4 regions of the Desulfovibrio sp. JC022 genome follow, and region 3 is predicted to be linked to each of the others. Evidence: predicted binding sites of a transcription regulator. Region 3 holds the regulator's gene; each other region holds the start of a gene.

Region 1 (6,067 bases), on a different contig from region 3:
AAAAACCCTTAAAAAGAGCGGCTTCAAAAGCACTAAGCCGCAATCCGGGACGAAGCTCCATTTCCCGCCAGACAGGAGGTTCCGCTGCCCCATCCCCCCTTACAGATTCAAATGCACGGACAGCACTTTTAGATGAGGCATCTTCGATTCCCCAACAACCTTTATTTATAGCGGAAAGCGTATTGTTTTCCATTACTCCACTCCTGACTCGGCAAACCCTAACTGAGTTTGAATTTCATTTTCCTTACGAATATAGTTAACCTACTTAACTGTCAAGTGTGGAGTATACTTTTAACTTATCCCTCTCCCTAATGGGGCGATATTGTTAGGCGAATCGGATATTAACTTTATTTGCAGGGTAATTCTCTGGAACGAAACGTCATCTTAAACTAAATATTTCAACATCAAACCGAACAAATCAGCCCATTCGACAAGTTATCCAGCTGCGGCAGAAACGGCGCAGTACTGATTTCATAATCTTCAAAATCCACATAAGACGGCTCTGAGTCAGGAGTCACGCTGAGTTCCATACCCTGATCATCAAAGACCACACGCATGGGCACCATTTCGCGCTCACTTTCAGAGCATAAAGATTCACGGCATTCAGGCACAAAAAGGAACTCCGCCCCGGAATAGTGGCGGGCGGTGACCATGCTTAAAGTGGTACACAGAGAAGCAACCTGCCCTTGATTATCAAAAACCAGTGAATTCAAATCCCCATTGATGCCTACTGCATCGGAATCAAAAGCAGTGATTTTGCCGATGCGGGTTTGCAGCGGTGCCGGCTCGACAGGCTCAAGAGAACGGATGCGCCCTCCCGGACTGAAGCTGATGCCCACACGGGTTCTGATGACACCAACCGGAGTCTGCACGGCAATATTTTCGTCCGGCCAAAGGGTCATGGAACGCAATCCACCATCCTCGTAAAAACAAAGACTGATGACTTTGGCTGTTAGCGGACCAGCCGGAGTGTCAATGGTCAATGGCTCGGCAAGCTTGCCTTCATCTTCCTGTGTCCAGTAGCCGGACAGCTTCCCGTTAAGCGGAAAAACCCGCTTCAGCTTACCGGACTTATAAAATGTAACCATCTCAGCTTCAATTATCCCCACCGGGGTAAAAACCGGGGTGCGCTCTTCCAACGGCAGGGATTTAACCGTGCCGTTGGCATAGGTCTGGACCGGCTGCAGGGTCTTGCGGCGCAAATCATCGGTGGTGTGCTGGGCAATCAATTCCCCGACCTCAGTCAGATAGAGACGTCTCAAGGTGTTCATGTGTAGACCTCCTCGTCATTTAGCTTGATAAATTCACTGCGGGTCAGAGGCCGTTCAAGGCGCAGGGAAAGCTGGCGCACGGCCTCGGTAAGCGTGGAAAGGGAGTCCGTGCCGCAATCAATACCGTATTCATCAAGGGCATTGCGCACCGCTGCCCGCCCGCTCTTGCCGCCCACGGCCATTTTACGGGCCGTACCCACTGAATCTGGATCGTAAGGCTCGAACAGTTCCGGGGATTTGCTCAGGGCATGGGTGTGCAGCCCTGATTCGCAGGCAAAAATATCGGTGCCGACTACAGCCTTGGTGCGCGGGATGGCAACCTTGGCTGCCGCGCCCACCAGCATGCAGGCTTCCTTAAGCACTGCGGTGGAGTAGCGGGTGTTACCCTCACGCAGAGCCAAACGGGCCACCAGTTCCTCGGTGACGGCAATGCCGGAACGCTCGCCGATGCCGATGACCGAACAGTCCGCGTAATCGGCCCCCGCCTCAAGGGCGGTGAATGAATTGGCCGTAGCCATGCCGAAATCATCGTGGCAGTGCACGGCAATATCAATATTCAGCTTCGCTCTGAATTCCTTGACCAGTTTTTCCATGGAAAGGGGAGTCAGTTGCCCCAGTGAATCCGCAAGGCGGACCCTCGAAGCCCCGCAGACCTCGGCATGCAGGGCCATGGAAAGGGCGAAATCTCCATCAGCACGGGAGATATCCTCAAGGCCCACGGAAATGTATTCAAAACCGCATTCTTTAGCCCTGCGCACTGCCGCAGCCAGCTTACGCAAAATATCCTGACGGTCCGAGTCTAAACGTTTCTCAATGTGCAGGTCCGAAACCGGAACCCCGATATTAATGCGGGGCAGCCCCAGCTCCGCCGCTGTTTCAATAGCCTTCTCCCGGCAGGGAGACCAGACACTTAATTCCGTATCTCCGCCGAGAGTGCGGGCATGGGCAGCAAAGACCGTAAGATCATCTTGGCCGACCCAGCCCAGCTCTATCTCATCCACGCCCATATCAATAAGTGAGGATACGATGCGCTTGCGGGTTTCCAGATTGAAATAAGCCCCGAACAACTGTGCGCCTTCACGCAGGGTGGTATCGATCAACATTATGTACTCCAGATGGATTAAATAGTTCAAAATCCATACAGCATAATCGGTGCCAAACAGCCCTGCCATCCTATCTACCTTAATTTATATAACATCCCCTACTTTTCCTTCTCCATACGCAACCTACGAAAATGTAGTTTCCTACAATTTTGTGCAGAGCATTCATAAGAATCTACATTTTTCGCATGTCTTAATTTTTCTTTATCCTAGGCACATTTCCAATCAAATACAGTTACTTACGATACAAAAACAAGTTTGGCACACGGATTGCCTTAGGAGAATCAGCAACACGAAAACAATCCAAACCACATGGAGGAAAAAAAAATGAGAAAAGTAGCAATCTACGGAAAAGGCGGAATCGGAAAATCCACCACCACCCAGAATACTGTAGCCGGACTGGCAACAATGGGCCGCAAAGTTATGGTCGTAGGCTGTGACCCTAAAGCGGACTCCACCCGCCTGCTGCTGGGCGGACTGGCCCAGAAATCAGTTCTCGATACCCTTCGTGAAGAAGGTGAGGACGTTGAACTTGAGGACATCCGCAAACCCGGTTTCGGTGAATCATGGTGTGTTGAATCCGGCGGCCCGGAACCCGGAGTCGGCTGTGCAGGTCGCGGTATCATCACATCCATCAACATGCTTGAGAACCTCGGCGCATACGAAGAGTCTGAAGGCCTTGATTACGCATTCTACGACGTACTCGGTGACGTTGTCTGCGGTGGATTCGCAATGCCCATCCGCGACGGCAAGGCCGAAGAAATCTACATCGTCTGTTCCGGTGAAATGATGGCCATGTATGCAGCCAACAACATCTGCAAAGGTATCATGAAATACGCGGAATCCGGCGGAGTACGCCTCGGCGGCCTGATCTGCAACTCCCGTAACGTTGATAACGAAAAAGAGATGATCGAAGAGCTGGCTAAAAAGCTGGGCACCCAGATGATCTACTTCGTCCCCCGCGACAATGACGTACAGCGCGCGGAAATCAACCGTAAAACCGTAATCGAATGGGACGACAGCGTACCGCAGGCCACCGCTTACATGGGCCTCGCCGATGCCATCGACAAAAACGAAATGTTCGTTGTCCCCACCCCGCTGGAAATCGAAGAACTGGAGCAGTTGCTCCTCGATTACGGACTCATGGAAGCATAATAGAAATTCCCCCACCTCCTCCACACAAAGCGGCGAAGCCTAATAAAAAAGTTTGGGATTCTTAAACCCTTTTCAAAGGGTTTAAGCCGCCGGAGGCAAAATCAATCCATTCTTAAAGCGCACAGCGCATCAAATAGCAGAGCAAGGAGAGAAATATCATGATCATGGTGAGAGCAATTGTAAGACCGGAAAAAGCGGACGACGTACTGGCCGCGCTCATGGACAACGGCTACCCCGCAGTAACCAAATATTCCGTTGCAGGCCGCGGTAAACAGCGCGGCATCAAAATCGGCGAAGTAACTTACGACGAAATCCCCAAAACCATGCTCATGAGCGTGGTCAAGGCTGAAGATAAAGACTTTGTAATCAACACCGTAATGGACGCGGCAAGATCCGGAGCAAAAGGCGCATTCGGTGACGGTAAGATTTTCGTAACCGAAGTTGAAGACGTCTACACCATCAGCTCCGGCATCAACGAAGCGGCTCCGGCAGAGGAGGCATAGCATGAAAGAGGTCATCGCAGTTGTGCGGATGAACATGATGAACCGCACCAAAGAGGCCCTCACCGAAGCGGGCATAGATGCTTTCTTCGCCCACGAGGCACAGGGCCGCGGAAAAGGTTTTGTAAACGCTACTGTACTTGAGGGCGCGGAAGAAGGCTACGAAGAAGCCGCCGCAGTCCTCGGTGAAAAAGGCAAGCTCTACCCCAAACGTATTTTGACCGCTGTTGTTCCCGAAGAATCAGTAGGCGCAGTGGTGGAAGAGATCATCAAAGTCAACAAAACCGGAAAACCCGGTGACGGCAAGATATTCGTCTGCCCCGTAGGCGACTCTGTCAGGGTCAGAACCGGAGAAACAGGCGCGAAGTCCATCGCCTAACCACTCAGGAGAATTATTATGAGTAGCAAGACCAAAGTGGTGCAGTGGGACCCGGCGGACATCAAGGAAGAACTTCTGAAGAAGTATCCGCCGAAAGTTGCCCGCAAGCGCGCCAAACAGATTATGATCAACGAAGCGACTGAAAGCGAAGCACCGCCTGAAATCGTCGCCAACGTCAGAACCATTCCCGGTATCATCACCATGCGCGGCTGCACTTATGCAGGCTGTAAGGGCGTTATCATGGGCCCCACCCGCGACATCGTGAACATCACCCACGGCCCCATCGGCTGCGGATTTTATTCCTGGCTGACCCGCCGTAACCAGACCTCTGCAGGCCCTGACGGTGAAAACTACATGCCCTACTGCTTCTCAACCGACATGCAGGATCAGGACATTATCTTCGGCGGTGAAAAGAAACTCGAAGCTGCCATTCAGGAAGCATACGACCTCTTTCATCCCAAGGGCATCTGTATCTTCTCCACCTGTCCGGTGGGGTTGATCGGTGACGATGTTCACGCCGTTGCCAAAAAGATGAGAGAAAAATTCGGCGACTGCAACGTTTTTGCCTTCTCCTGTGAAGGTTACAAGGGTGTTTCCCAGTCCGCCGGTCACCATATCGCCAACAACGAAGTTTTCACTCATCTGGTGGGAACAAACGATGAACCGCGCAAAGAAGAATACAAAATCAACCTGCTCGGCGAATACAACATCGGCGGTGACGGTTTTGAGATCGACCGCGTACTCAAAAAATGCGGCATTACCAACATCGCCACCTTCTCCGGCAACTCCACATATGACCAGTTCGCATCCGCACAGCACGCGGACCTGAGCTGTGTAATGTGTCACCGCTCCATCAACTACGTGGCGGATATGCTGGAAACTAAATACGGCATCCCCTGGATCAAGGTGAACTTCATCGGCGCGGAAGCAACAGCCAAATCCCTGCGCAAAATCGGCGAATATTTCGGCGACAAAACACTCATTGAAAAGATTGAAGCTGTGATTGCTGAAGAGATGCCCGAAGTGGAAGCAATTGCCAAAGACGTACGCTCCCGCACTGAAGGCAAAACAGCCATGATGTTTGTGGGTGGCTCACGCGCTCACCACTATCAGGAACTGTTCAATGAAATGGGCATGAAGACCCTTTCCGCAGGTTACGAATTCGGACACCGCGATGACTACGAAGGACGCCGCGTAATCCCGGAAATCAAAGTTGATGCGGACTCCCGTAACATCGAAGAAATCGAAGTTGTAGCTGATGAAGTACACTACAAACCGCGCAAAACTCCTGAAGAGATCAAAACACTTGAGGACGCAGGTTACCAGTTCAAGCACTACGACGGACTGAACCCCGACATGGATAAAGGCACCATCGTTGTTGATGACCTGAACCAGTACGAAGCGGAAAAGCTGGTGGAAATAATGAAGCCCGACCTTTTCTGCGCGGGCATCAAGGAAAAGTATTCCATCCAGAAACTGGGCGTACCCATGAAACAGCTGCACAGCTACGATTCCGGCGGACCTTACGCAGGATTCAAGGGCGCGATCAACTTCTACAAAGAAATCGACCGCCTCGTAGGCAGCAAGGTCTGGAGCTACATGAAGGCCCCCTGGCAGGAAAACCCCGAGCTCACCGCAACATTCGTGTGGGAATAGCCAGAG
Region 2 (6,067 bases), on a different contig from region 3:
TCAGGGATATGCGTGATCGCATCGGTTCCATCGAAATTCCTCCGGGAAGCGACTATGAAGAATATACCCAGTATGTAATGGCACTTGTGGATTCCCACGATGTGTTTAATTTTGATTACACTGCGGCATTTAAGGATGAGGATTTCAATTTTGAGCAGGCTGTGCGCGCTGCTATGCGTTTTGAGAAGGACACCATCCTTCTTTTTACCGAGTTGAAAAGAATGGTTCCCGACACTGAACGTAAGTTTGTTGAAGAATGCATTGACGAAGAGCGTAAACATTTGCGCATGCTGGCTGAGAAACTCAGCTAGTTCGCAATGTAAAGACATGAAGAAGCCCCTTTCAGCTTGCTGGAAGGGGCTTTGTCTTTTGTTATTTAACCTTTTGGATTACTTCTTGATTCCAAGTGCAGTGTTGATCAGCGAATCTGTGGTGGTTATTCCCTTGGAGTTGGCCTGAAAACCGCGCTGGGTCAGGATCATGTAGGCAAATTCTTCCGCCAGATCGACGTTTGATGTTTCAAGGCTACTACTTACCACTGAACCGAGTCCTTCTTTACGGGCGACACCTTGAATAGCCTCACCGGAATCCTGCGTGGCGGAGAAGTAGTTGGAGCCTTCCCTGCGCAGGCCGTACTCATTTTTAAAATTGTACAGGTTGACCTGGTAAAGATCCGTACTCATCCCGTTGGAAAACAGGGCACTCATGATACCATCGGAATTGAAGGCCACGTTCTGGAGGTAACCTTCTCCGAATCCGTCCTGAGACTGGCTGATTGTTGAGGATGAACCATAGTAATCAGTGGTGGCAAGGGCATTAATCTTCCCGTCGTTCATACCCGGAAGAGATGCTGCGTTGCTGCCGACGTCAGCTGCGGTCATACCTGTGGTAGTCCATGTGTCTGTGCCGGAAGTTATTCCCATATCAACAGAGATGGTTTGGGCAGTTGCCGTTCCATTTGCTCCCGAGAGGGTAACATTAAAGGTAGGTGCTCCATTGCTGTTCAGTGAAGCCTGCTCCCAGTTGCTGAGGTCCTTGCCGTCAGTTGATCCGGCGGCGAGGGTGAAGGCACTCTGATTGAGCAGGGTTCCGTCCCCGGAAAAAGTAAGTGTCCCGGCCATGACCAGTCCTGCGCCGGAAGTGCCGTTCAGCGAACCGGCATCGCTACCCGGAGGTACGGTCACAACATATTCCCAGTGTCTTTTGTCGGAACTGTCGCCATCATTTACGACCTTGTCGTAGTATACCACCAGATCGTGCTTGTTTCCGTTATCGTCGTAAATTTGTATGGAGCTGTTGTATTCATATTTATCAGCGGTGAGCGGCGTATCGCTTGTACCGTCCCATTCGCTGAGCAGAGAAAAGAACGGGGACTCCGCGTTTTCGCTGTTGTCCACAGCCCCGGAGTCAAGGTTGGTGCGCATATTCACTGAATCAGTGCCCTTGGGGTCTGACTTTACAACCATGACCTTTTTGCCTGTGGCATCAGTCTCTTCCTTCATGGGCAGGACTATGTTCTGCGATGCTGTGCCGATATTGCCATCCGCATCTATTTTGTAACCTTGAAGAACGTTGTTATGGGTATCCACCAGTTGGCCGCTTTTATCAAAATGGAAACTGCCTGCGCGGGTGTAGTGACTGGTTCCTGATGCTGCTTCGGCCACACGGAAAAATCCCTGTCCGCCGATAGCAAGATCAGTACTGGAATTAGTGCTCTCGAAAGCACCTTCCTTGAAATTTATTCTGGTGCTCGCAACCCTTGTTCCCAGCCCGATCTGTCCGGCGGTATTGCTGCCCCCGGATACGATTCCGGAGTTGGCTTTGGCCGAACTATAGCTGCCAAGTGTTTCAAGAAATGTGTCGCCGCTCTTGTAGGCAGTTGTATTGACGTTGGCAAGGTTGGCACCGATCTGCTGTAGCAGTGTTCCGTGTGCCTTCACGCCCGTCGCGGCTGTGTACATTGAGCTGAAACCCATGAGTAAACTCCTTAGATAGGTGCGGCATTTATATTTGTGACTCCGCCTGCACCTGTTTAACCTGTGGCCCGGAATAAAAATCCGGTCACCTGTACTTAAGCAAGGGGCGTGCCTAAAGTTTGTATTAAGCAATATCAAGGGTTTGTTAGCTGACAGTGTGTTCAGAAGAGGAAAAAAAGTCCTTCTTAATATTGAATTAAGAAGGACTCTGGCTATCGATAAAGCTCGACTTATTGCTATGAATTGGAAATTTGGATCAGCCGGAAATTTTTTTACTCAGGTAATTCTTAAGTTTCTTTGCGGGGTTTGAGTCAGGATTGATTTCCAGACATTTCTCAGCGTTTTTAAGAGCCTCTTTGAGATCGTTTTTTTCATACAAGCAGCGGGCTATATTGAAATAAAGGTTCTCGTCATCATTGGTTAACCCCACCGCTCTGGAATAAAAATTAACAGCCTTGTCAAACATCTTGTTTTTACGCAGGGATATGCCGAAATCATTAAATAGATGTTTGTGCTCGCTTTCAAATGCGGCATCAAGATCAATCAATCTGCTGAAAATGTCTGTGGCTTTCTCAGCTTCATTGCGGTCAAGGTAGCATAGGCCTATGCCGAAGTTGGCTCTGATGTTTTCTTCATCAATATTAAGGGCCTTGCCGTATTCCATCTCAGCTGTGAAAGTGTTGCCCTCTTTGCGCTGACGGTCGGCCTTGGCAAGGGATTTGTTCAGTTTTTGGATGGCTGGAAATACTGTGGATGTATATAGCTCAACCTCCGGGGTAAATGATTCCAGCAGTTCTTCCTTGCTGATAATCTGTTCTTCCCCGGTGGGAACGTTGTTTTCATTGAGTACGCGTAAGCCGACTTCCCCATTGTCCTTTTCCTCTGCAAAGTACAGGAAAGACTGGATGACTTTTCTTTTGGTCGTTCCGGTCCCGATTTCCTGTATTAGCTTAGTGGAAAAAGTGCCCTTTATTTTGGGCAGGGGAGTTTTGCTTTTAGTCATGCTTTTAGCTGTAATTGGGGTGTTACTATGTGTTAGAATATATTAGTTAAATTGTATTGGCCTGAAGTGCCTTGGACATATAGCACATATCCGCCCGGCCCTCAATTTTAAAAAACAGTAAAAAAGCGGGACAATGTTACAATTGTCCCGCTTTAATGTTGATTATATCCAGATATAATAGCTGTTACAAAATATAACGTGAGAGATCTCTGTCTTCTGTTACATCTTGCAGTTGTTCCTGAACATATTCTTTGTCAATAACAATTGAATCACCGGAACGGTCAGGAGCTTCAAAGGAAAGGTCGGAGAGAATCTTTTCCATGATGGTGTAAAGTCTTCTGGCTCCGATATTTTCAGTTTCCTCATTGAATTTCTGGGCATTGAAGGCCACTTCTTCAAGGGCTTCGCGGCTGAAGTCGATGTTCAGGTTTTCTGTTTCCAGCAGGGCCTTGTACTGAACTGTCAGGGCGTTCTGCGGTTCGGTAAGGATGCGGTAGAAGTCGTCTTTATCAAGGGAGGTCAGTTCCACACGCAGGGGGAAACGGCCTTGAAGCTCGGGGATCAGGTCCGAGGGTTTGGCGTAGCTGAATGCACCTGCGGAGATGAACAGAATGTGGTCGGTCTTAACCATGCCGTATTTGGTGTTGACCACGCAGCCTTCAACCACGGGCAGCAGATCGCGCTGTACGCCTTCGCGGGAAACATTGGCAGAGCCGCCGCCTTCCTTGTTTCCGGCAACTTTGTCAATTTCATCAAGGAAGAGGATACCGCCCTGTTCAACTCGTTCACGGGCCAGTTCTGCCACGTTGTCCATATCGATGAGCTTGTCGGATTCCTGCTGGATGAGGATTTCGTAAGCTTCGCGAATGTTGACCTTGCGTGTTTTAGTTTTGTTGGGAAACATCTTGCCGATCATGTCATTGACCTGCATGCCCATGTCTTCCATACCGGGCATGGACATGATTTCCACGCCGCCGCCCTGTACAGAAACTTCGATTTCCACTTCACGCTCGTCGAGCTTGCCTTCGCGCCACATTTTGCGGAATTTCTCACGGGTGGAGGACTGGTCCGCTGTGGGCTGTTCCTGCTGCTGTTCTTCCGGCGCGGCAGGATTGAAGAATCCCATTCCGGGCTGTTTGGGCTTGGAGGAGGGCAGCAGGATGTCGAGCAGGGCATCTTCTGCGTGCTTTTCTGCCTTGACTTTGACCTTCTCCATTTCTTCTTTGCGTACAAGGCTGATGCCGATCTCCATCAGGTCGCGGACCATGGATTCAACATCGCGGCCCACATAACCAACCTCGGTAAATTTGGTGGCTTCGACTTTGAAGAAAGGACATTTGGCAAGCTTAGCCAGACGGCGGGCGATTTCAGTTTTACCAACGCCGGTAGGCCCCATCATGATGATGTTTTTGGGTGCGATTTCGTCGCGCAGTTCCGGCGGAAGCTGCTGACGGCGCCAGCGGTTACGCATGGCAATGGCGACCATCCGTTTGGCATCGGACTGGCCGATGATAAATTTATCCAGTTCAGAAACGATTTCTCTAGGTGTAAGATTGCTCATTTTCAGGCTCGCGACTTTTATTTTTCAAGGGTTTTGAGAACAAAGTGGTCATTGGTATAAACGCAGATTTCACTGGCTATTTCCATGGATTTCTGCGCGATCTCCGCAGCAGGCATCTCAGTGTTGCGCATGAGCGCACGGGCTGCGGAAAGAGCGTAGGAACCGCCGGAACCGATAGCTGCAACACCATCGTCAGGTTCGATAACATCGCCGTTACCGCTGATGATGAGGATGTGCTCGGCGTCAGCAACCATGATCATGGCTTCCAGTTTGCGCAGGAATTTATCTGTACGCCAGTCAGTTGCCATTTCAACGGCGGAACGAACAAGGTTGCCGGAGTAGGTTTTGAGTTTCTTTTCAAAGCGTTCAAAAAGGGTAAATGCATCAGCGGTTGCCCCGGCGAATCCGGCGATAACCTGATCATTGTAAAGGGTACGGACTTTGACCGCGGAATGTTTCATCACCACAGCCTGTCCCATAGTGACCTGACCGTCACCGATCATGGCAGTGCCTTTATCGTCCTTAACGGCCAGAATGGTTGTTCCTCTCATTTCCATATTTATCTCCTGATTCATCTATTTCAATATGACGGATTGAGTTCAATTTGTTTATGAATTCAATAATTACGCCGTGGGATATTCATTGATAGCGGCGTGAAATTTTGCGTTACCAGAACATAATACTTGTGGGGGGGATGGCAAGGGGGGATGGGGAGGTTCTTGTCTGTTGGTGATATTTACTGTTATCTATAAACCCGTTTGTGGATTTAGCCATGCGGTATGAGTTCTTGTTTTAGGAGTGAAAGGTAGTGAAAAAGAAGATTGAAAAAGAATTGATTAATAGCCTTGAACATTACATCGCGAGCATCGCTAGTCAGGTTCTTTCCGAGAAAGAGCTTTCATTGTTTGATGGGGGATTAAATGGTGCGTTGGCTATAATGAGTAGAAATCTTGAGGCTAAAACTCCTCCTCGTCCTCATGTCGTTATTTTCTCAAATGCGATAAAAGACCAACTTAGGAATGTAAAAGATGAAGTTCTTCTGGATAAATTTAATTTGTTAGTTAAGTTTTTAAGGTGTGGAAATAGCCAGTTAAATGACTCATCCTTACCTGTAGCTGAACGTTTATCACGAGGAATACACTTGGGTATATTGATAGAAATGGGAAGTTTATATTGGATTTTATGGCATCAGGATTAGGGGTAAGGCACTACCATATAGGATATAATAAAATAACTAATGATAATCTTGTGTTTGTATTGTTTCAAGGAAATGAAGCGCATTTACTTACTTTAGGAAAACATACTGATCTTTATGTTGAATCTCCAGAGTGTAAAGTATTCGAGGTCCTTATTGATGAATATTCTGATTGGGCCAATAGATGGTGTCCTGTTGCAAAAGGGGTTACGGGATTATCAAGACCAGTAGGGACTGTGCAAGATTTTAAAGCGTTGAAAGTTGCAGGATGCACCACAATGTTTCAAGATAAAAATGGTGATGTGCGTATGGTTATTAATTGCAATTCTGTC
Region 3 (6,067 bases):
GTCCTTTGGTGGATTGGGGTGATATCCGTTACGTGGGCAAGGATCTTAAATACCATCTGGAGCGGACAGTGAAGTCTTCAACCGGAGGGATGATCAAGTCCGGTGATAAAGTTAAGGTCGGCTTCCTCAAAGGCGGCTGGTATGCAATTTTTAAGGCTGACGCAAAAGTTGTTTCTGAAGCTGATGCTCTTGGGTTTGTAAAGCAGAGCGACATTGATATTGTTAATGATGATGCTCGCATCCGTTATGCCGTGCGCAGAATTAATGTGATTGAAAAACCTGTGGCCACTTCAAAGGCTGTGGGGCTGCTCAGTCCCGGTCATCGTGCGCAGGTTGGGATTGATAAGGGCGGCATGTATGCCCTCTATCGCATTGATACCATGGTCAAAAAGGATACTCCCGTCTGGGGGTATGCATGGGGGCCTTTCCTTGCTCCTTATCCCAAAAATCTGGAAAAAGCCCAGATGGCCGGAATTGATGCCCGTAAGGCTGAAATCAAGGCAGAGAAGGCCAAAAAGGCAAAGCAGGAAATTGAAAGGGGCGGTGAGTTGGCTGCCATGGAAGAAGCCATGGACGAAATGTTACTGGCTCCGGTTCAGACTAAAATAATGTATGCCACTGCGGTTCTCAATGTTCGTTCTGAACCAAATGCCAAGTCTCTTATCGTGGACAAACTTGAACTTGGTGAATCCGTCAGTGTCGGGCAGGAAGAAGGTAAATGGTATCCTGTTTTCAAGCCCGGAAAAGATAAAGAGTTGAAGCGTGTCGGTTATGTTTTCGGTACTTACCTCAAAGCTGAAGCTCCGGTTGTGAAAAAAGAAAAGCCGCAGAAGAAGCGCGTGCCCGGCGGGCCGGATGAAGTGCCTATCAAGATTACATCCACCAAGATGACTTTTAGCGAAAACCGTAACCGGATTACTTTTTCCGGTAATGTTAAGGTCGTGCGCTTGGACGTGACCCTTACCTCGGAAACTCTTACCGCTCACTTGAGACCGGAAGGTGATTCTCTTACTGACACGCAGGATAAGATCAAGAAGATCGTTGCCGGTGGTAATGTTAAAGTGGTTATGAACAACCGCAAAGGTCATTGCGACAAACTGACTTATGTTGTGGGCGATTCCATTATTTATATGAATGGGAATGCCGAGTTGCAGGACGGTCCCAACAATATTCAGGGTGAAGAGATTAAGTTTTATCTGAAAGATAATCGTGCTGAAGTTGTCGGCGGTAACAAACCCATTGAGGCTATTTTTTATACTCCGAAAAATGTTTCGCCTTAGTCTGTATGATTTAATGATGATTAAGCGTTTATAGCGGCGAAGCCCTATTAAAAAAGTTTGGGATTCTTAAACCCTTTTCAAAGGGTTTGAGGCCCCCGGCAGGGCTGCCGGAGGCAAAATCATTTCATCAAAAGCGCGTAGCGCATCAAAAAGGAAGTTATGTCTTCGATTATCGCCAAGAAACTGGTCAAGTGCTACGGACCTAAGGAGGTCGTCCGCGGAATTGGGCTGACCGTGCGCGAGGGCGAGGTTGTGGGGCTGCTTGGTCCTAACGGAGCGGGGAAAACCACAACATTCTATATGCTTGTGGGGGTGGTCAAACCTACTTCCGGGGATGTCTATCTTAATAAAAAGCAGATAACCAGATTGCCCCTGCATGAGCGGGCACGTCAGGGGATCAGTTATCTTCCGCAGGAAAGCTCCATTTTCAAGAAACTTTCCGTGCGTAAGAATCTTGAAATCATAATCGAACATACCGGTCTTTCCGGTAAAGATGTGCCGAAAAGGGCGGATGAACTGCTTGACCAACTGGGTATTCTGCGTTTGGCAGACCAGAAGGCCATGTATCTTTCCGGTGGTGAGCGCCGCCGTCTTGAGATTGCACGGGCCATGATTAACAATCCGAAGTTCATTCTGCTTGACGAACCCTTTGCGGGGATTGATCCCATCGCAGTAATTGATATTCAGGACATCATTTCTTCACTGAAAGATATGGGGCTGGGAATTCTGATCTCTGACCACAACGTGCGTGAAACACTCTCCATCTGTGACCGGGCCTATCTTGTTTACGAGGGTAGGGTTATCCTTAACGGTTCACCGGAAAATATTGTGAAGAACACCAAGGCACGCAGGCTTTATCTGGGTGATAGTTTTAGTTTGTAGTCGTTTTTTACGCTAATTTTGTTTTTCAGGCCGGGCTTCATTTTTTGAAGTCCGGCTCTTTTTTGGGCTAAAGTTTGATTAATTTTGGCATTGTTGATTTACAGTCTGCCCGAACATTGGTACACTTTTTTCATATACAAATTCTGTATGTAAAAAATCCTTAAATATCAGATAATTCAGAGGTCTTTGTTGCATCTTGTAATGGGATGTGGCATAGTCAAATCAAGGCTGAGGTTTAATAAAATTTTTTTTTATTGCTTTGGTGTGCAACTAACTGAAATAAATTGAGTTTGAGACTAATATAAGGTGGCCTGAATATATGGGATTGGAACTTAGACAACAATTAAAGCTTACTCAACAGCTGGTTATGACTCCTCAGTTGCAGCAGGCGATCAAGTTGTTGCAGCTCTCCCGTCTGGAACTGGTGGATAGTGTCCATCAGGAGCTTATGGAGAATCCTATTCTTGAAGAAGCTGAAGCGCAGGAGAGAACTGACGCTGCTGATGCTGATGCAGGCACCGCTACGGCCGAAGAGGCACAAATTTCCAAGGAAGCCGAGTGGGAAAACTATCTCGGTGAATTCTCCAGCACATCAAAGCAGTCTGCTTCCCGCGAGTCTGAATCTTATGAAGAAGGAACTTCATTTGAAACGCGTCTGACCAAGACGGCTTCTCTTGAAGGGCATCTGCATTGGCAGATGAGCCTCTCTGATTTTACCGACGAAGAAAAGACCATCGGCGAATGCCTTATGGGTAATTTAAGTTCGGGAGGTTTTTTACGGATAGACTTGGAAGAAGTATGTGAAACATGCTATGCTGAAATCGAAGACGTGGAAAAGGTGCTTCACCGCATCCAGCGTTTCGATCCGGTAGGCGTGGCGGCAAGGACTCCGCAGGAATGTCTGCTTATCCAGCTGGAAGCATTGAAGCTTGATGATGATCCGATTCTGGTCTCGTTGGTCCGGGACCATCTGGATGATCTTGAGAAGAAACGCTACAAGCCGCTGGCTCGGAAGTTCAAGCTCAGCATGGAGGATTTAAAGAGTTACCTTGATCTGATGCAGACACTTGATCCATTGCCCGGAGCAAGTTTTTCAGGTGGAGACTCTTTCTATGTCAGCCCGGATGCTTATGTTTATGAATATGATGGTGATTTTGTCATAGTTCTGAACGAAGACGGTCTTCCTAAATTGCAGATGAATGCTTTTTATGTGGAGACGTTGGCATCAACCAAGGGAGATGATAAGGAATATTTTCAGGACAAGATGCGTTCCGCACAATGGCTGATGAAGAGCCTGTACCAGCGGCAGCGCACCTTATATAAAGTTCTTGAATCCATAGTGAGGTTTCAGCGCGAATTTTTCGCCCACGGTGTCACCAAGTTAAAACCGCTTATCCTTAAGGAGGTTGCGGAAGACATCGAGATGCATGAATCCACTGTGAGTCGAATCACTACTAATAAGTATGTTTCTACTCCGCATGGAATCTATGAACTTAAGTTCTTTTTTAATAGTGCTCTCGGTCTGGATGACGGATCTCAGGTCGGTTCCGAGTCCGTCAAGGCGACGATCAAAAAGTTGATCGGCGAAGAGGACGGAAAGAAGCCCCTCAGCGACGAGAAGATTGCTGAGATTCTCAAAGAGAAGCTGGAAGTCAATATAGCCAGAAGGACCGTAGCCAAGTACAGGACTGCAATGGGGATACTCTCCTCATCCAAGAGGAAAAAGGTATTCTAATGTAGTCCGGAGAAATCAACGCATATTCACCCCTTACTAAGGAGGCTCTTTATGAACGTAGCATTTACTTTTAAGAATTTCGACGCATCCGAACATCTTAAGGAATATGCAAACAGCCGTTTCTCCAAGTTGGTAAAGTACGTCAGCAACCCTGACAATACTGATATGCAGGTGAATCTGTCAGTTGATAAGTTCAGGCATGTTGCGGAAGTAGTTTTTACCTCCGACCATTTACATGTCTCAGCTTACGAAGTGTCCGAGGACATGTATTCCACCGTGGATATGGTTCTGGACAAGCTAGAAGCCCAGCTTCGCCGCGCAAATGAAAAGATGAGAAGTCACAGGCGTAAGGACGCAGCTCCTGCCCGTATGGATATTCTCAGCTATGGAGAGGAAGAGTACAGGGAACCTGTAATTGTCGAGTCCGACTCTTTTGTTCCCAAGCCTATGAGTATTGATGAAGCCGCAGAGCAGCTTCAGACTCTCGACCATGAATTCCTCGTATTCCGCAATGCGGATAACGAAGCTATAAATGTAATCTACCGCCGCAATAATGGCGATTTCGGTTTAATTGACCCGGGATACTAACTGATGAATATAACTGATAATTTGGCGAAGGACCTTGTTGTTCATGAACTACAGGCCTCTGATAAGAGTGAAGTTCTGAAAGAAATGGTTTCCACCCTCAAGGACGCAGGTCTGGAAGTGGATGTGGAAAATGCCCTTAAGGTCCTTAATGATCGTGAAAAACTTGGAACAACCGGAATCGGGGATGGCATAGCCATCCCCCACGGTAAACTGGAATGTCTTGAAGAGATTGTCGTAGTTGTCGGCCGCTCCAGCGAGGGAGTCGACTTTGAATCTCTGGACATGCAGCCATGTAAGATATTCTTTATGGTACTGGCCCCCGAGCAGGGGGCCGGTGCTCATTTGAAGGTGCTGGCGCAGATTTCCCGGCAGCTTAAAGATGAAGCTTTCCGGCAGGCGTTTATTGATACCGGGGATAAGCAGGATTTGCTTAAACTTCTCGGTCTCGGCTAGATCCGGAATCTTACGGAATCAATGAAAATCAGATTAGCAATGAACTCAGGTCATTGCTAATTTTGTTTGTGGGCTATTGTACAAGGAGGATACTGGGGTGGTTGATGTGGATTCCTTTCCTGTGATTGTTGTTACCGGGCTTTCCGGTGCCGGTAAATCTACTGTTCTGAAAGTCTTCGAGGATCTGCGTTTTTTCTGTGTTGACGGACTGCCCGCAGGGATGCTTCCGCGTCTGGTTGAACTTTTCAATACTCGTGACAATGCCTACCGTGGGCTGGTGCTGGGTATGGATCTGCGACAGCTTGAATTCAGTGTCGACTGGGAAGCCACCCGTGAAGAACTAACTTCCAAAGGGTATCGTCCAAGTATTCTTTATCTTGAAGCACGTCTGCCGGAATTGGTGCGTAGATACGCCACCACCCGCCGTTTACACCCCCTTGAATCGAGAGATATCGGTCTTGAGCAGGCTCTTGAAAAAGAGAAGGAAGCTCTTGGAGAAGTCCGCAATCAGGCTGATCTGGTCATTGATACCACTACTTATTCCATTCATGATCTGCGGCGCAGGATTCAGGAAAAATGGGCCGAGCTCAGCGAGAAGACCCGTGGATTGCGTGTTCATGTTATGTCTTTTGGTTTTAAGCATGATGTGCCAACTGCTGCGGATATGGTTATGGATCTTCGTTTTCTGCCTAATCCATACTTTGAAGAAGAGCTTCGCCCGTTTTCCGGTCAGGATAAGGTTATTTCTGATTATGTTTTAGGTACGGAACCCGGTTCAATTTTTATTGAGAAATATCTCGATTTCATTCAGTATGTGCTTCCTCTTTACGAGGAGGAAGGAAGATACAGGCTGACTATTGCTGTTGGCTGTACCGGCGGACGTCATCGTTCCGTTGCCACCGCTGAAAGGATATTTGCAACTCTCAAGGATAATGGTTATTCTGTTTCACTTGAGCATAAGCACATTCATTTAAAATAGTTTTTATAGTTGAATATATCGGGAATTTTGATGGGCACAGAATCTAGCAAAAACGGAATTGTTCTTGTTACTCATGGTAACTTCGGACAAGCGCTTATAGAAGCGGGTGAATTAATAGTCGGGCCTCAAGAGGGAATTATCTCCCTCAGT
Region 4 (6,067 bases), on a different contig from region 3:
GCGATATCGGTGCGGTCGCGGATAATGATCATGTTCCGCTGTTCTTTTCTGCTTTCAAAGTATGGTAAGAAAATCAGCTCAAGGTTCTTGCCGCCAAGCAGGACATGTTCCCAGACAACGTTACCCCGTTTGAAATTCTGCAAAGATTCGTAGGAAAAATCGTTCCAGTTTTTGCCTACTAGAACTTCATCTGCCGGACTTTGCAGAAGTTTATGCGCGGAACCGTTAGCCGAAAGGATGGCTCCCTGCGTGGAGATTGTCAGCAGTCCATCGGGCATGTTGTCGAGCAGGTTGGCTTGAAATCGTTCCAGCCGGGTCAGTTTTTTTCCTTCTTCTCGTCGTTGAAAATAGGCCACAGCCAGCAGCCAGAGGACCAGTCCGGCCAGAAAAATATATCCGGTCTGAAGCAGTGCGGCCCGGCGGTATTGATTGAATTGGCGCAAATGTTTTTCCGCGCTCAGTCCCAGCAGCAGATAAGTCTCCCGCTCCTGCGGGGGCATGAATCCGCGTCTCTTGTGACCGTACAGCCGTTGCAGAATGGGCTGGCCCACAGTGCCGTAAAGCAGGGCTGCTTTGCCCTTGATCATGACCGGAGTGCTGGATTCACGCATTTTGGTGATCATGTTGAATAGACCGGAGGGCGGTACGTAGGCAGGGTTGTTGTCTCCGTCCTGTTCTACCACCAGCATGGGTTTGTGGTCCGGCCCGTAGAGCGCGATATAAAGCAGGTCTCCCTGTGCGACCATTTCCCTGAATAATTCACGTGCATCAGGCAACAGCTCATCAGGCATGCGTCTGTTGTGCATTCCCGGCTGTCTCATACGCCTGGCTCCTTCCACCAGTTGAATATCCAGTCCGCGTGCAATGGAGCGTGCGGAGAGCAGCATGTGCTCGAATACCGTCTGGTGCATCTGGCGCAGGTTGTGCCATGTAAGGTATAAACTTCCGGCCCCGAGGAGTATCAGGGCCAGAAGTGCCAGAGCTAGAGGCAGCTTATGCGATTTTTGTGAGCTTAATTCCATTTCGTCCGGTTCTGTTTACGGATTGAGCAGGGTGCTTATGGCACGCGGAGAGTCAAGGCCAAGTGCCCCCGCAATTTCCTTGATGGGGGTGTCTTTGTCAATAACTACACCCTTTTCGCGCAGAATCCCCAAAGAAGTGTTCAGGTCCAGATTAAATTTCGCACAATATTGTTCAAGGCTCATGCGCCCGATTCCGGTTCCGGTTCCCGCAGAGTGGGACTGTTCCTGTCCTTGTGGAGCACTGTCGGTATCTTTTTTTACGGAACTTTTTTTGCCGGGCTGATCTTTAAGGATGATTTCATGAACTTCCTTGGGGGTCAGACCAGCCTTGTTGGCAATGGATTTGATGGGTTCTTTGGTGGATTCAAGTTCGATTCCGGCATTTCTGATGGAGGCCGCAGCTTTGTCCACATCAAGTCCCATGCGTTTGCAGAAAATTTGCAGCGGGCTGAGTTCGGCGTGCCCGTATGGAGGGATGCCGTACTTTGTTTCGCCTCTGGCCTGAAAGTATTTGCTGAATTCCAATACCTGCTTCATAGGCGGCAATTCGGCCAAAGTACCGAAGGTCACGAAAAGTGTGATGGCAAGGCTTATGTAAAATGCGGGTGAGGTGAAATTTGCATCCCCGGCCTTTTTCTTGAGGTAGGCGAGGATGGGCTTCCAGTTCAGCCAGATGTGCAGGATGGAGATAACAAGGAAAAGAACTCCGGTGCAGATATGGATGTCGCCCCATTGTTCCTTGCTCAGGCCGAAAAGGGTCCAGTCCGCCCAATAGGCTACGCGGCCCTGTGGTACAATATATAGGACTACGCTGGTAATAATCAGGACTATGAACGAAAAGAAGCTGGTCAGGGATGTGATTTTTCTAAACATACAATTCTCCTTTGATTTGCTCTGATATTAGTAGCTTAAATAGTCCTGAATGTGGAAGATTATTTAATAAAAAAAGGAGGACCAAGCAGTCCTCCTTTTTACCCGTTTTCCTGTAATTAAGTGTAGATGAACGTTATTTAAAGGGTTTTAGGAACCTTGGCCCGGACATCCGCCGGCGGGGCAGTTGCCCTGCCGAGAGTTACCGCAGCCTCTGCCGCCCTTACCGAATCCCTGCCCCATGGGCGGGAAGGTCAGGCCGGTTTCTTTTTCTATTTCTTCAGCCATTTTGTTGTGTTCTGCGTAAAGCTTATTCCGTACTTCGGTGAGTTCCTTTACCAGAGCATGGATGGTATCCTTGTCTGCTTTGCCGGACTCTACCAGAGCGTTGAGTTCAGTGTGTTTTGCCCACTGATCGCTTTTCAGGGTCTGGAATGTGGATTCATATTTTTTGATGATGTCCTGCACCTGCTGTTGTTTTTCAGGTGTCAGTTGCTCATATGCAGCCCAGTTACCATTGTGGTAGCCGGTATTCCGGTAACCGTTGCGTGCCATGGCGACAGAAGCTACTGCCAGAACCAGCACGACGATCAGCGGAATCAGAGTTTTTCTCTTCATATGATCTCCTGATGCGGTTAAAAGTTGTTGCCCTCTCAGTCTGTCATAAAGCATGTGGCGTGCCAAAACTGGAAGGTTAGTATAATCAGTGTGTTATGCTGTTTTGTGCAAGAGTTGGGATAGGTGTAAGTGCAAAGTGTATGTGCAGGTGATTGCACAAGAAGTGCACGCTCACCTGCATTAAGCTTAAATCTTCTAGAAGATGACAGATTTAAAGCGTGGAAAGAGATTGGTAGTACTTTATTAAAATTAAAAAAGGAGGCCCGGGGAGGGGCCTCCTTATAACAGGGGGAAGGAGTGTTCTATTTCTATGCAGGGGATGATGAAATTATTTATCTAGCTTAAGAGTTCCAGTGCCCTCTATTGTCATTGTTATGTCTGCGTCCTTTGCGGGTACCGTCGTCATCAAAGCCGCGACCGCCTCCGAAACCGCGCATGGGCATATCAATGCCGGTGGCTGCTTCGAGTTCTTCATTGACCTGTTTGCGGAGGTCATAGCCCTTGGTCCTGAGTTCTACCATTTCTTTGACCAGCTTGCTGATAGTTTTCTGGTCGGCCTTGCCGGAATCGACCAGTGCGTTCAATTCGGTGCGCTTAGCCCACATCTGGGTTTTGATGGTCTGGAATTCGTCTTGATGCTTCTGGAAGATGGCTTTTACTTCCAGCTGTTTTTCAGGGGTAAGCTGTTCGAAGATCTGGCGGGGACCGTTATGGTATCCATTGTGGTCGTTTCTGTGGTTGCCCCCGCGGGCCATTGCTGTTCCGGCCATGGCCATTACCATAATTGCTACTACGGGAATCACGATTTTCTTTTTCATGGTTCTCTCCTTGGAGTTGTATGAGTTCTTGTTGTCTCGTAATTCTCCTAAAGCACAGGCCGTGCCATTTTACGTAAGATGTTAAACCTTTTGAATTTATGGTTAAATGTATACTTTTTTAGTCTGAAAATGAATATGCAAAGATCTGCGCAAGCCTGCACATCTTGTGCATTATAAATGTAAAAATGCACTTATAAAACTTAATGTTTCTAAAGAGTTCTGCCGTCTTCCAGTAAAATAGTATCCTTAGCCATGCTGGCATGGACCCGCTCGTGGGTGACCATGGCAATGGTCAATCCCTCATCATTGAGATCCTGAAGGATTCCCATGATTTCATTGCCTGTAGCTTTGTCCAGACTGCCGCACGGTTCGTCGGCAAAGAGGATTGAGGGTGACTTTACGAGAGCTCTTGCAATGGCTACCCGCTGCTGCTCGCCCCCGGAAAGCTGTCCCGGAAGGCGGTTCTCTTTACCCTTTAAGCCGACCCGCTCAAGGCAGGTCCGTCCGTGCTCCAGCAGTTGTTCGTTTGCTGGTCGCAGACTGTCCAGAAAGGGCAGGAGTACATTTTCGTGGGCGGTCAGGTAAGGGAGCAGGTGGTGCGACTGAAAGATAATGGAGAATTCATCTTTCCTGAGCCTGTCGATTTCAGAGCCGGACAGAGAAGTTATTTCACGGTCTTTGAAGTAAACTGTTCCCTGTTCAGGGCGGAGCAGGCTGGAGATAACGCTTAGCAGGGTTGATTTACCGGAGCCGGAGCGGCCGACAATGGAGGTGAATCCATTTTCAGGGATAGTGATTGAAACATCGTCCAGTACAGTTACAGCTGTGGGACCTTCACCATAACTATGGGTAATTGATTCTGTTTTAAGCATAGTTGTCCTTACAGTGAAACAAGGGTTCTTGATGGATCAACGCGGGTAGCGCGAAGTGACGGGATAGTGGCTGAGAGAACAGCCAGTCCTGAAACAGCCAGAAAAGTGATTCCGAAGGCAAGTGGGTCAAAAACTATTTCTGCTTCCCCCATATTCAGGTTCTTGAGGATTTCTCCGCTGGCAAAGAAACCACCCAGATAACCTAGAATTCCTGAGATACAACCCATGAGCAGTGCCTCAAGGCAGAAGATGGAAAAGACCGATCCTGTGGAAAATCCCAGCGAGCGCATGAGACCGATTTCGGTTTTGCGTTCATTTACTGCCGAGAAAATGGAAAGTCCGATCATGAAGCAGGCGGTGAGCAGGATCACTCCGCTAACAGTCCAAGCCATTTGATTTACAAAGCTGATGGCGGACATGCGTTGCTTAACCACATGTTGCAGGGCTTTCACTTCCGCACCGGGGACTACTTTGACGATCTGCTGTACTATTTCATCAATGGGGCATCCGGCACATAGTGCGGCTACTTCAATGAAATGAACGGCTCCGGGCCGTCCTACGCTGTTACGCAGCAGGTCGATATCCATAAAGATCACGTTATCATCCTCGGTTCCGGTGGGGTCGAGGATTCCGGCTGTCAGGAGTTTGTTTCCTTCTATCTCAAGTGTTTCTTCAGGTTTTATTCCTAATTTGCGGGCGGCATTGAAACCGAGCAGGATTTCATTTTGATTTTCCGGGAAGCGGCCCAGCGGATACCAGTGTGTTTTGATACTTAATTCATCAGCCATGCTGACCCCGACCACTGCCACCTGTTGACCTTTAATCTTCGAAATAGCAGCGAATTTGGGCGCAACAGCACTGAGCCGTTCTTTCAATTCAATGGACCGGATCGATTTCAGTACCGGAGTCCCGTCAAGCTCATGTGATCCGTAGGCCACGTTGCCGAGGTCCAGACCGCCGTAGCTGACCGAGAGGGATTCGGTCTTCGGGGTGATCAGTATGTTGGCCCCGAATTTACTCATTTTTTCTTCAAGGCTGTTGCCCACTACGGTGGAAAGAAGCTGGATGGAAACCACGGACATTACTCCCACGGTGAATACCGCGCAGAGCAGTATTGTGCGCAAGGGTCTTCGTCCAAGGTTACGCAGGGGGATAGTGAAAAGGTTCATGTGTTGCGCTCCTTAGAAATATATGGCCCCGGATCTGACAGCATCCAGTGAGATTACAAGCTTATCACCTTCAGTCCGTCTTTCCAGCGGTGAAGGATTGCAGCCGCCTTTGACCACATTTATGCGTGTGGAATGGAAGCGCATGCCGCAGTTGTTGCAGACCATAAAGTCCCCCTGCTGGGAATATCCCTTTTTGGAACGGTAGCAGACGTCGCAGGCATCAAAGGCCGCCCTGATGGTTCCGTCCTTGCTGCGGACCACAAAGAAACGAATTTCTTTTCCGTCCATATTTATTGAATAGTAATGGGCCTCGCCGTCATTTACTTCATTTATAGGGATAGTAAGTTTCTGCGGCCCTATTTCCATTCCGGCAAATCCATTTGTGGGCAGCAGCAGAAAGGCCAAAATCAAAATCATTTTTTTCATGAAAAACTCTCCTTTAAATTCTATACCGCAATAGTATGCAATTAGTGTACAAAAGTAGTTATTTCAATAAATAATGATTTTGATCAGGGAATTTAAATTGAATGTGCAAGGTTTTGTGCAATTGATTTGCACAAGTCTTGGAGAGCGGGCTATTTTTCGTTAAGCCACTGGTGCATGCCGCAGCTTTTACACTCAGCGCAACCATCAGGCGGGCAGACCGGGGTCTTTTCGGCTTTCTGGAATCGTTGCCATTCTCGCCAGAGGTAAGATTT

What was found. The regulator sigma-54, encoded in region 3, starts transcription at its own class of promoters, with help from an activator protein. The targets are predictions, from matches to a motif close to CTGGCACGGNNNNTGCTT.
Region 1: FMS18_RS11725 (LeuA family protein) is a predicted target of sigma-54. The motif match lies at 2,413-2,430, and genes of this name have one in related genera.
Region 2: FMS18_RS07985 (flagellar hook protein FlgE) is a predicted target of sigma-54. The motif match lies at 2,074-2,091, and genes of this name have one in related genera.
Region 4: FMS18_RS00185 (Spy/CpxP family protein refolding chaperone) is a predicted target of sigma-54. The motif match lies at 2,559-2,576, and genes of this name have one in related genera.

Annotation. Positions count from the first base shown of each region.
Region 1 is NZ_VOPZ01000006.1:260,124-266,190, forward strand. Features, by position in the region: gene FMS18_RS11715 (AraC family transcriptional regulator) at 1-193, opposite strand, end outside; gene FMS18_RS11720 (hypothetical protein) at 405-1,271, opposite strand; gene FMS18_RS11725 (LeuA family protein) at 1,268-2,374, opposite strand; gene nifH (nitrogenase iron protein) at 2,699-3,526, shown strand; gene FMS18_RS11735 (P-II family nitrogen regulator) at 3,682-4,029, shown strand; gene FMS18_RS11740 (P-II family nitrogen regulator) at 4,031-4,405, shown strand; gene nifD (nitrogenase molybdenum-iron protein alpha chain) at 4,424-6,061, shown strand.
Region 2 is NZ_VOPZ01000004.1:201,282-207,348, reverse strand. Features, by position in the region: gene FMS18_RS07990 (ferritin family protein) at 1-311, shown strand, start outside; gene FMS18_RS07985 (flagellar hook protein FlgE) at 390-1,976, opposite strand; gene FMS18_RS07980 (lipopolysaccharide assembly protein LapB) at 2,233-2,979, opposite strand; gene hslU (ATP-dependent protease ATPase subunit HslU) at 3,164-4,540, opposite strand; gene hslV (ATP-dependent protease subunit HslV) at 4,558-5,097, opposite strand; gene FMS18_RS07965 (hypothetical protein) at 5,349-5,738, shown strand; gene FMS18_RS07960 (hypothetical protein) at 5,714-6,067, shown strand, end outside.
Region 3 is NZ_VOPZ01000002.1:4,932-10,998, reverse strand. Features, by position in the region: gene FMS18_RS03010 (LptA/OstA family protein) at 1-1,280, shown strand, start outside; gene lptB (LPS export ABC transporter ATP-binding protein) at 1,440-2,162, shown strand; gene rpoN (RNA polymerase factor sigma-54) at 2,482-3,897, shown strand; gene raiA (ribosome-associated translation inhibitor RaiA) at 3,949-4,485, shown strand; gene FMS18_RS02990 (PTS sugar transporter subunit IIA) at 4,489-4,938, shown strand; gene rapZ (RNase adapter RapZ) at 5,036-5,917, shown strand; gene FMS18_RS02980 (PTS sugar transporter subunit IIA) at 5,948-6,067, shown strand, end outside.
Region 4 is NZ_VOPZ01000001.1:36,931-42,997, forward strand. Features, by position in the region: gene FMS18_RS00175 (nitrogen regulation protein NR(II)) at 1-1,022, opposite strand, end outside; gene FMS18_RS00180 (DUF4405 domain-containing protein) at 1,038-1,895, opposite strand; gene FMS18_RS00185 (Spy/CpxP family protein refolding chaperone) at 2,043-2,510, opposite strand; gene FMS18_RS00190 (Spy/CpxP family protein refolding chaperone) at 2,852-3,328, opposite strand; gene FMS18_RS00195 (ABC transporter ATP-binding protein) at 3,538-4,200, opposite strand; gene FMS18_RS00200 (ABC transporter permease) at 4,209-5,369, opposite strand; gene FMS18_RS00205 (DUF2318 domain-containing protein) at 5,382-5,795, opposite strand; gene FMS18_RS00210 (radical SAM protein) at 5,945-6,067, opposite strand, start outside.